DNA from 3 places in the Staphylococcus equorum genome. Region 1 is predicted to be linked to each of the others. Evidence: riboswitches for the same ligand, from Rfam matches in the RefSeq annotation. Region 1 holds a riboswitch; each other region holds the start of a gene.
What was found. A riboswitch is a leader RNA that binds a small molecule or an ion and turns the genes downstream of it on or off. The one in region 1 is predicted to bind thiamine pyrophosphate.
Positions count from the first base shown of each region.

Region 1 (3,287 bases):
TGTCCCGAATTGTGTATGAGCTTTTTTAGCAATAGTCACAGCATCCAGATTTATATCACTATCTGTACCTTTCATCTGTGTATCATTATCAATTAGTGTTAAAATTTCTGAGGCGTTACCTTTGATAACTGCTACCTTAACCTCACTTAAAAATGTCTCACAGAAATCTTTGCGGTATTGTGATGCACCTACAGCAACAGGATCAAAGACGATTGGTGTTCCAATTTGATTAGCTACCTTCGCAATTTTTAAAATGTCTGACTCTTTATCTTTAGTCAGCGTGCCAATATTAATCAGTAAAGCATTCGCGTGAGTTAACATATCTGACGCTTCCTCTGGTGCTTCACTCATTGCTGGACTTGCTCCTAAACTTAATAAGCCATTTGCTGTAAAATTTTTAACAACATCGTTTGTATAACAAATAACTAACGGGTTACTATTTCTGAGTACTTCTAAATTATTCATCATCTAATCCTACCTCTTTCATATATGCAAAATGATTAACTGGTCCTCTACCTTGACCAATTTCAGGTGTGTGTTTAATGCTTAAAGAAATGAACTGTTTTGCTTTTTTCACTGCTTCATATATTGTTTTACCTTTTGCTAATTCTGCAGTAATCACTGCCGAAAAAGTACACCCTGTACCATGCGTATGTTTTGTATCAAATCGAGGTTCTTCAAAAGTATATACATTTTCATTAGTGAATAAATAATCTTTAGCGAAGTCTAAATCCTCTGAATGTCCACCTTTGATAACAACACCTTTACTGCCAATTTCATTAATGAAAATGTCGCCTGCTTTATAAATTGATGATTCGTCTTGTATCGTTAATCCTGTTATTTCCTCTGCTTCGGGCAAGTTTGGTGTTGCCACAGTAGCATAAGGCAATAGAATATTTTGCAAGTCAGCTTTAGCATCCTCATCCATCAACGAGTCACCACTTTTAGCTAACATTACAGGATCTATTACATAAGGAATCTCTGGATATTGCTTTAAATAATATTGTATTAATTCCATCATTTCTTTTGAAGCTATCATGCCTGTTTTCAGCGCATGAGGTAACTCATCATCAAAGATACTTTCTAATTGCTCGGATAACCAACTTGTTTCTATGTTATGAATATGTTGAACGCCTTTTGTGTTTTGCGCTACGATACTCGTTATCGCAGCCATACCGTATACGCCACAAGCATGAAATGATTTTAAATCTGCCATGACACCTGCGCCACCCGTTGGGTCAGTGCCTGCTATAGTTAAAGCAATTTTAGGTTTATTCATTATTAACCCCTCCATAAAGCCATTCTTCTTCAATGAATGACATATTAAAAAATTTGCGTTCATGAACTGTACTCTGTAAGAAACAATCTTTGATGTCAGCTTTCTCTTGTTTTGTGCAATTTTGTGTCAATTTATCCATTAAATTATCAAAAATATGCACAAGTTCATCCATTTCGGTACTATAAAATTCAAACCATTTTGCCAAAATAGAATCGGTATTTAAAGTATGGTCTTGTAACGCTTGTTGTGCAATAACTTGATATACGTATGGACAAGGCGCCATGGCAGCAATTGTGTATGCTGCATTTTCTTTAGCAAAAGCATTAAAATACATGTGTTTAATATAATGATCGCCGCTCGGTGGCCAAACTTTCACTTGTACAATTTCATTGTAAGGTTCATTTACATATTCAGCTAATATTTCGTGTGCCGCTACTTCTCCATCAACAATAAATTGTATCTGTTCAACTAAAAATTTTACATCTTCCATTTGCTCCATTTTAGGTATGAGTAATGCGTAAATATTAGCAAACTCTTTTAAATAAGATGCATCTGCTCTTAAATAAAATTTAGTAGCATCCTTAGATAAATGACCTTGTAACATTTCTTGTATAAATGGGTCATTATAAATGTCATCAATAATTGGCTTGGCATCTATTTTTAATTCTTTTGAAAATAACACGTTAAGTCCTCCTAAATATTAAAAAACTACATTCCAAGTAAGAATGTAGTTAATTAATAGAAAGGCTAAGCAATTCAATTATAAATTAAACTACTTTCCTACGTTGGCATTAACCAAATCAGGTCGTAAGGGTCTGAACTAAATCATCTCAGCCATAAAGGCTCCCCTAGTAGATTTTCATATATTATTTCTTTAAACATAACAAATGTAGTGTGACATTGCAAAAGAACGTACTTCAATGAAGCGTCTATGTTGTAAATATTATAGCGATGACACAGTAACTACAAGCTGTAGTTGTATTAGTGGAAATCGTGGACAAAAAAATGCCAACAAAGTCGGTGACTTTATTGGCATACGTTTATAGTATTTATAGTTAATTACTGACTAAATTATGCAGTAACCCATTGTGAAGCGCCAACTTCATTATAAAGTTTAACTGCTGCAGCATCTTGTACTGATTCAGGTGCTTCTGTTGGAGATACACCTTGGTAAGCTGCTGGAGCTACTGAATCCCAAGTGCTTTGTAAGAATTGATATTTACCTGCTGCACCTGATGATGGGTTAACAGCTTTAAGATCGCCGCCTGATTCACGTTGAGCGATTGCTTGTAAATGAGAGTTAACATTTACTGATGAACCACTTGAAGCTTCACTTGAGCTTGATTCTTTTGAAGTAGATTCTTGTTGTGGTTGTTGAGTTGCTTCAGTTTTTGGTGCTTCTTGTTGAGCTGGTTCTGCAGCTTGTTCAGCTGGTGCTGATTGTTGTGCTGGCTCTGCTGCTTGTTCAGCTGGTGCTTCTTGTTGAGCAGGTGCTTCAGTTGAGCCTCCGCCAAAGCTCCAGCTAAAGTTTGTACCATCTGATTCAAAGCTATAGTCTGTACCATTATAATTGAAATCTATGTCATAAGCGCCTTCTTGTACAGGTGCTTCATTTAATTGTTCTGAGTTTGATTGAGCTAATTGAGCTAATTCTGCTTTGTCTACGCCTTGTTCTGAAGCGTCAGCTGAATTTGCTGCTCCTGTTACGCCTAATCCTAGTGCTAAAGTTGATGCGATTACTGTTTTTTTCATTGTTAAAAAGTCCTCCTATAAGGTGATTAATTTATTTTATGATTAATTTGCAAGTACAACTATATCATTCAAAAGTTCTTTGTAGGTTACAGTGAAATAAAAAAACAAACCTTTTTTTTACAACCTAATTACATCACCAATACTCATTTTTATGTATATTTAAGCATATAAGTACTACCATGATAACCTTTTGTACTATAATTGACTTTATATCCTTGTAATATTTTCGTAATTAAACTGATTATTCTGTATTATG
Region 1 covers NZ_CP118982.1:901,518-904,804, reverse strand. The annotation lists gene thiM (hydroxyethylthiazole kinase) at 1-465, opposite strand, end outside; gene thiD (bifunctional hydroxymethylpyrimidine kinase/phosphomethylpyrimidine kinase) at 458-1,279, opposite strand; gene tenA (thiaminase II) at 1,272-1,961, opposite strand; TPP riboswitch at 2,040-2,139, opposite strand; gene PYW44_RS04245 (transglycosylase family protein) at 2,351-3,031, opposite strand.

Region 2 (3,287 bases), 680 kb from region 1:
TTGAATCACTTCCTGAATACTTAATGCCCTATCAAAAGTAAAGTTGTCACCGTTTATAATGCACTTCATTGGTCTTACCCCTTTCAATTATAAAATCTGCAAATTGTTCCGGCTTACGATCATACTGAATCCAATCGCCCATCCATTTTCCAACGTAAGGTGATAGTAAAATGCCATTGCGATAATGTCCTGAAATGATAAATAAATGTTTAGCTACTTCATCCATAATGGGTTTTTCACCTGAGGTATAAGGTCTAATGCCTGACCATTGATTGATTAATTTACCATCTCTTAAGTTAGGAATATGCATCGTAGCCTGTTGTAACAACCATTTTTTCCCTAATTGAGAAACACCTACTGAATAATCATCAAAATAACTTGTGGCTCCAATTAAATAACGATTTTTCATTTTTGGAACAACGTAACAACCATTTGTAGTAAATAGCGTTGTTTCTAAAGACAGATTTGGATGCTCTACAAGTAACACTTCACCCTTAACTCCTGTAACACTACTGTTTGGCATGTGGTGGCTCAATAATTTTCCACTCCAAGCTCCTCCAGCGACCACTACCTTTTCCGCAGTTAACACATCTGTATCCGTTACCACACGATATCCTGGATTTAATGGTGTTATGTCACTAACTTCTGTGTTGTAAATACGGTGAATGCCCCGTTGTTCTAATGATTTTAATAACGCTTTCGTGTATTTATTGGCATTGATTTGATTATCATTCGGTATATACATCGCGGATAAATTGTCTGATATTACGTTGCCATTCGTTCTTTCTTTCAGTGACTTTGCAGGCAATAATTCCACATCTCGGTTGTATTGCTGCAGAAATTTGTATTGCTTTTCAACACTTGCATTATCATCAATACTGCTTGCGAGTTTAATTAAACCACTATCCAGATATTCAATATCTAAGCCTACTTCATCTAGCAAACTATCCCTCAGTGGCTCGAACATAACTTGAGACTCTCGTGCTATATGAAACAAATCACTGTCTTCAGTAAATTCATTTTGAGCACCAAGCATGCCTCCAGCTTTAAATGAAGCATGTTTCCCTGGTATATCACGATCTATCACAGCAATTTTGATATCTGATTTACTTAATTCTCTCGCGATTGACATGCCCATTACACCAGAGCCAATGATTATGACATCATACATACGTCTGCCAAGCCTCCTTCAGCTGTTTGATTTCATTTACGTTTTGTTGCGCAAAAATGGAAATCCCTGCAATGCCTTTGAATCCATTAGGTAGCTCTTTTAAAGTTTGTGTATTGATACCGCCTAAAGCGATAATTGGGATATTGAATTTTAACGCTTTATTTATTTCATTTTCTGTCCTTGGATGTTGATTCGGTTTGGAATTGGTTTTAAAAATATGTCCATATAAGACAAATGCTAACTGTAATGCTTCTGCTTGCGCTATATGTTTTGTGTCGTGTGTAGACATACTAACTTGGATGTCTGGATGATTATATTTAAAGTCCGCTATGCGCTCATCTTTTTCTTTAAAATGAATCGCACGTAACTTGCATCGTGTTAATACAGTTAAATTGTCATGAATAATTATTTTACTTTTAGGAAAGCCGGATTGATTAAGCAAATGAACCCAATCAATCAATTCAGCCGTCTCCATTGGTGTTCTGATAATTAAATAGTCTATAAACTGCTCTATTTTGATATACTGCTTAATTTCTACTGCATTTAAATACTTATACTGTGTAATTGCTATAAACAATGTTTTCACCCCAAATAAAAAAACGTCATTTTTCTGGTAAGAAAAATGACGTTGGATTAACGAATTCGCATGTTTATAACGCCACTTTCCTACGCCAGTACAAACTGGATCAGGTTCAAGGAATTCCCAAGTTACTACTTCGGTCTCAGCCTTATGCAAGGCACTTCCAGTGGTTATTTAAGCTATTTAATTTTTATAATAATTATTAAATATGTGTTGAAGAATTATTACATACAACTTAACCTATTCCATTGATTATTTCAAGTGGTATTATAATTTAAGTTGTTTTTAAGTGTTAAAGTAGATACTATTACTTATTTTTAAATAATTCAACTAGTAACTATTTTTTACTTTTAGATATTTCTAGTAAACTAGCTGTAAGACTTTGAGTTTGTCGATATACACTTTTATATAAAGCAAAATATTGCATATATTGTTTGTGTTTCTCACTATCTGGTTTAAAAGATTTTTCATAACGTATAAATTGCTTTGTAGCCGCTTCGATACTTTCATACCATCCTAGACCACATACAGCCAAGATTGCCGCACCCATACAAGGCCCTTCTTCATACTTCAATTTACTAATTTCAGCATTAAATATATCGGCTTGTAATTGCAACCAAAAGTCGCTTTTTGCCCCGCCACCGATAGACACGATATGTTGAATATCTTTACCACAATCGCGTAAATATTTTATCGACTCGAATAAAGAAAAGGTTATACCTTCAATAACTGCCCGTGCCATGTCACCACTACTATGTAAGCCACTTAAACCTATAAAGCTCCCTCTGATGTTGGAATCCCCATGTGGCGTGCGTTCTCCCGATAGATATGGTGTGAATAATAATCCATTACTGCCAACCTGTGATTGACTCGCCATGGTAATGATTTCATCATAGCTTAAATATCCTAATATATTTCGGCGTAGCCACTGCAAACTGTCACCAGCAGCAAGTGTCACGCCCATAACATAAGCCATATCTTCTAAAGCATGATTAAAATAATGCATATTCCGGCGATACTCCGTATGTTTTTCACTTTCACATGATAAGACCACGCCTGAAGTGCCAATACTACAAAGTGTTTCATTGGTTTTAATCATTCCCGCACCAAGCGCTCCACATGCATTATCACCACCACCTGCAATAACAGCCACTTGCCCATTTAGTCCGAGTTTTGTTGCTATCTTCTCGTCCATATAACCAACTAATTTATGTGAAGCTACAAGTTTAGGGTAAATATTATGAATATCAAATTGTTCACCAATATTTTCATCCCAAGCTTTGCACTTATGATCAAATAATAATGTACTTGAGGCATCTGAATATTCCATATTTAACTTGCCAGTTAATTTGAATCGAACATAATCCTTAGGTAATAAAAACACTTTCGTATTGCGCCAATGTTCAGGTTCATTTTCCTTTATCCATAATAATTTCGTAAGGGTAAAACCTTCTAATACAGGATTATCTAACACATAATCACCTAGTTTTTCTCTAATAACTTCACATTGAGGTGTAGTCCTTGTATCGTTCCAAA
Region 2 covers NZ_CP118982.1:221,113-224,399, reverse strand. The annotation lists gene thiS (sulfur carrier protein ThiS) at 1-69, opposite strand, end outside; gene PYW44_RS00995 (NAD(P)/FAD-dependent oxidoreductase) at 47-1,171, opposite strand; gene PYW44_RS00990 (thiamine phosphate synthase) at 1,164-1,757, opposite strand; TPP riboswitch at 1,818-1,926, opposite strand; gene xylB (xylulokinase) at 2,089-3,287, opposite strand, start outside.
Region 2: it holds a riboswitch for thiamine pyrophosphate, as region 1 does, so the genes downstream of both, PYW44_RS00990 (thiamine phosphate synthase) here and tenA (thiaminase II) in region 1, are expected to answer to the same signal.

Region 3 (3,287 bases), 770 kb from region 1:
TGTCTTCTGTTCGCTCAATACTATCCATTGCATTGAATATCGGTTCCGGCTTTAACACCATCCCCTGACCGCCTCCAAATGGGTAGTCATCCACTTGATTATGTTTGTTTTCAGCAAAGTGTCTAAAATCCACTGTATTTACTTGTAGCAAATCTTTTTCTTGGGCTCGTTTTAAAATAGATTGGTTTAAAACACCTTCAAACATGCCAGGAAATAATGTTAAATAGTCGATTCTCATTAATCTAATAATCCTTCCATAGGCGTGATTTGAATACGTCTACCTTCTACATCAATCTCTTTGACCACATCCGCGATATAAGGAATGAGGTATTCTTTGTCGCCTTTGACTACCCACACATCGTTTGCACCTGTTTCAAATATCTCAATCACACGACCAATTGGAGTATCTTCATTAAAAACGGTACAGCCAATGATATCTGAATAATAAAATTCATGTTCTCCAAGTTCTATTTCTTCATGATCACGTTCTTGTAAAAGTGTTTCACCTTTTAGGTACTCGATATCATTAATGTTATTGATACCTTCAAACGTAAGCATATGCAGTCCTTTATGCATACGATATGAAGCAATTTTAAATTCAAGTGGCGCTTTATCTTTACGTGCTATTTCAACTATTTCTCCTGGTTGAAAACGTTTATCTGTAAAATCAGAATTAGACTTTATTTTCACTTCACCTTTAATGCCATGTGTATTAACAATTTTTCCAACTTCAACTTTCATATATGTGCCTCCGATAAATGTATCTTATAAGTGTTGTGTAATTTTTATGTATTATTTAATTATTATAACATGTATAAATCTAACATAGTAATACATTCCTCAATAGAAAATTTTCTTATTCTCAACTATGTTAAAGCACTGATTATAATATTTTCCATTAAAAAAAGAGCACCTAAACGGTACTCTTACAAACACTATATTTGTTTAATAAGTTTAAAACTTATTTTTGGTCGTCGAATTTTTTCAAAATACCTTCTCTTGATAAGATATTGTGAACTGTATCAGTCGGTTTAGCACCGTCTTTTAACCATTTAAGTGCTGATTCTTCGTCGATTTTAACTTCTGCTGCATTTACATTGTTAGGGTTGTAAGTACCGATTTGTTCGATAATACGACCGTCACGTGGTGCACGAGCATCTGCAACTACGATACGATAGAATGGATTTCTTTTTGAGCCTAAACGTGTTAAACGAATTTTAACTGCCATTTATATTCTCTCCTTTTAATTTCATAAGTATTTATTTTCTACAAGAAATAATGATACCAGTTCTTCTAATATTTGTAAAGAGGTTATCCTTTACCAATTTTAAAAAATCATTTTTTCTCATCAATTACCTATTAAATAACGCGCTTTTGTCAATTTCCTCTTTTCACGCACTTTACACCACTATGATATGCCTTGTCTTATATTAAGTCTCTTGACATCTATATTTAAAAGCTATACATTGAGATTAAATTAAATAAGCACATGCACTAGGGGTGTTTTTAACTGAGATGAGTACAACTCAAACCCTTTGAACCTGATCTAGCTGAAACTAGCGGAGGAAAGTGTGAAAGATTTTATATCCTATATTCAAGGGGCAATCTTGCCTTTTTGCAATATTACTATTCTATCATTTCTAATACACAACTTTCTATAGTGAGGGTTGTGTATTTTTTTAATTTTACTTTTTAAAATTTTAGGAGTGAAAGTTATGAATAAAACTATTTTAGTAACTGGTAGTAGTAGAGGCTTAGGTGCAACGATTGCAAAAACATTATCGCAACAAGGGTACAATATTATAATCAATTATTACAAAAATAAATCGTTAGCAGAAGATCTTGTTTCTGACATCGGCTCTGACCATGCAATTGCCATTCAAGCTGATGTCACAAATAGAAATGATATTGACCACTTAATTGAACAAGCTACCCAATATTTCGGGAAAATTGATGTCGTGATTAACAATGCATTAGTAGGTTTTAAGTTTGATCCTACACAGCAGAAATCATTTGCAGAGTTAGCATGGGATGATTATCAACAACAGATAGATGGCACTTTAAAAGCTGCCTTCAATGTAACACAAAGTGTCATGCCCCAATTTTTGGAAAGACAGCAAGGCATTATTATTTCTATCGGGACAAATTTATATCAAAATCCCGTTGTACCTTATCATGAATATACAACTGCAAAAGCAGGATTAATTGGCTTTACTCGTAATATTGCTGCCGAGCTTGGTAAATTTGGTATTAGAGCTAATGTCGTGTCAGGAGGTCTGTTAAAAACAACTGACGCAAGTGCTACAACCACGACTGAAGTATTTGACATGATTGCACAAACAACACCGCTTAAACGAGTGACTTCGCCACAAGACATTGCAAACATGGTTGCATACTTAGCTTCTGAACAAGCTAATGGTATAACAGGACAAAATTTCACAGTTGATGGTGGCTTAACAATGAATTAACAAATTAAAATTAGGAAGTGCTTTCTATGTCTGATAAAAATCAAAAACAACTTAATATTGGCGTTTTATTATATGCTTGTGGTCATCACCAAGCTGCGTGGTTAATGCCGAACTCTAGTGTGTCACGTATCGGTGAAATTACTTATTATCAGGAATTAGCTCAACTTGCTGAAAAGGGACTATTCGACGCAGTATTTTTCGCGGACAATCAATCTTTTCCTGCGAAATCTTCTACTGATATGCCGGCATTTTGGTTCGATCCTATCGTCAGTTTATCTGCTATTGCTCATGTGACAACACATATTGGACTTGTCGCAACAATTTCAAGTACATTCTCAAATCCTTTTACCGCATCTAGACAGTTGCTCAGTCTAGATCATCTTTCAAATGGACGTATAGGTTGGAATCTTGTCACCTCTATGACAGATTTAGAAGCTTTAAATCACAGTATGGAAATGCTCCCTGATCATAATGAACGCTATGAAATTGCTGCTGAATTTGCAAAAGTGATGAATCGGTTATTCACATCTTGGGATAAAAAACATTTTTTACATGATCGAAAGAATAAAAAAATTATTAATGATGATGACATTAATGCTATTAATCATCATGGTAAACATTTCAAAGTTAAAGGACCATCAACAACGCCAAGTAGTCCACAAGGTCGTCCAGTAGCTATGCAAGCTGGTGCATCTTCACAAGGTATTGCTTTAGCAACTCAATATGCAGATGCAGTGTATTCAGTATCCTGGAACTTTAAACAAGCACAAGCTTTTCGAGAAAAGCTCGATCAACAATTACAATTATCAAAAAACAATA
Region 3 covers NZ_CP118982.1:1,669,002-1,672,288, forward strand. The annotation lists gene trmD (tRNA (guanosine(37)-N1)-methyltransferase TrmD) at 1-238, opposite strand, end outside; gene rimM (ribosome maturation factor RimM) at 238-741, opposite strand; gene rpsP (30S ribosomal protein S16) at 962-1,228, opposite strand; TPP riboswitch at 1,487-1,585, shown strand; gene PYW44_RS08070 (3-oxoacyl-ACP reductase) at 1,716-2,468, shown strand; gene PYW44_RS08075 (NtaA/DmoA family FMN-dependent monooxygenase) at 2,495-3,287, shown strand, end outside.
Region 3: it holds a riboswitch for thiamine pyrophosphate, as region 1 does, so the genes downstream of both, PYW44_RS08070 (3-oxoacyl-ACP reductase) here and tenA (thiaminase II) in region 1, are expected to answer to the same signal.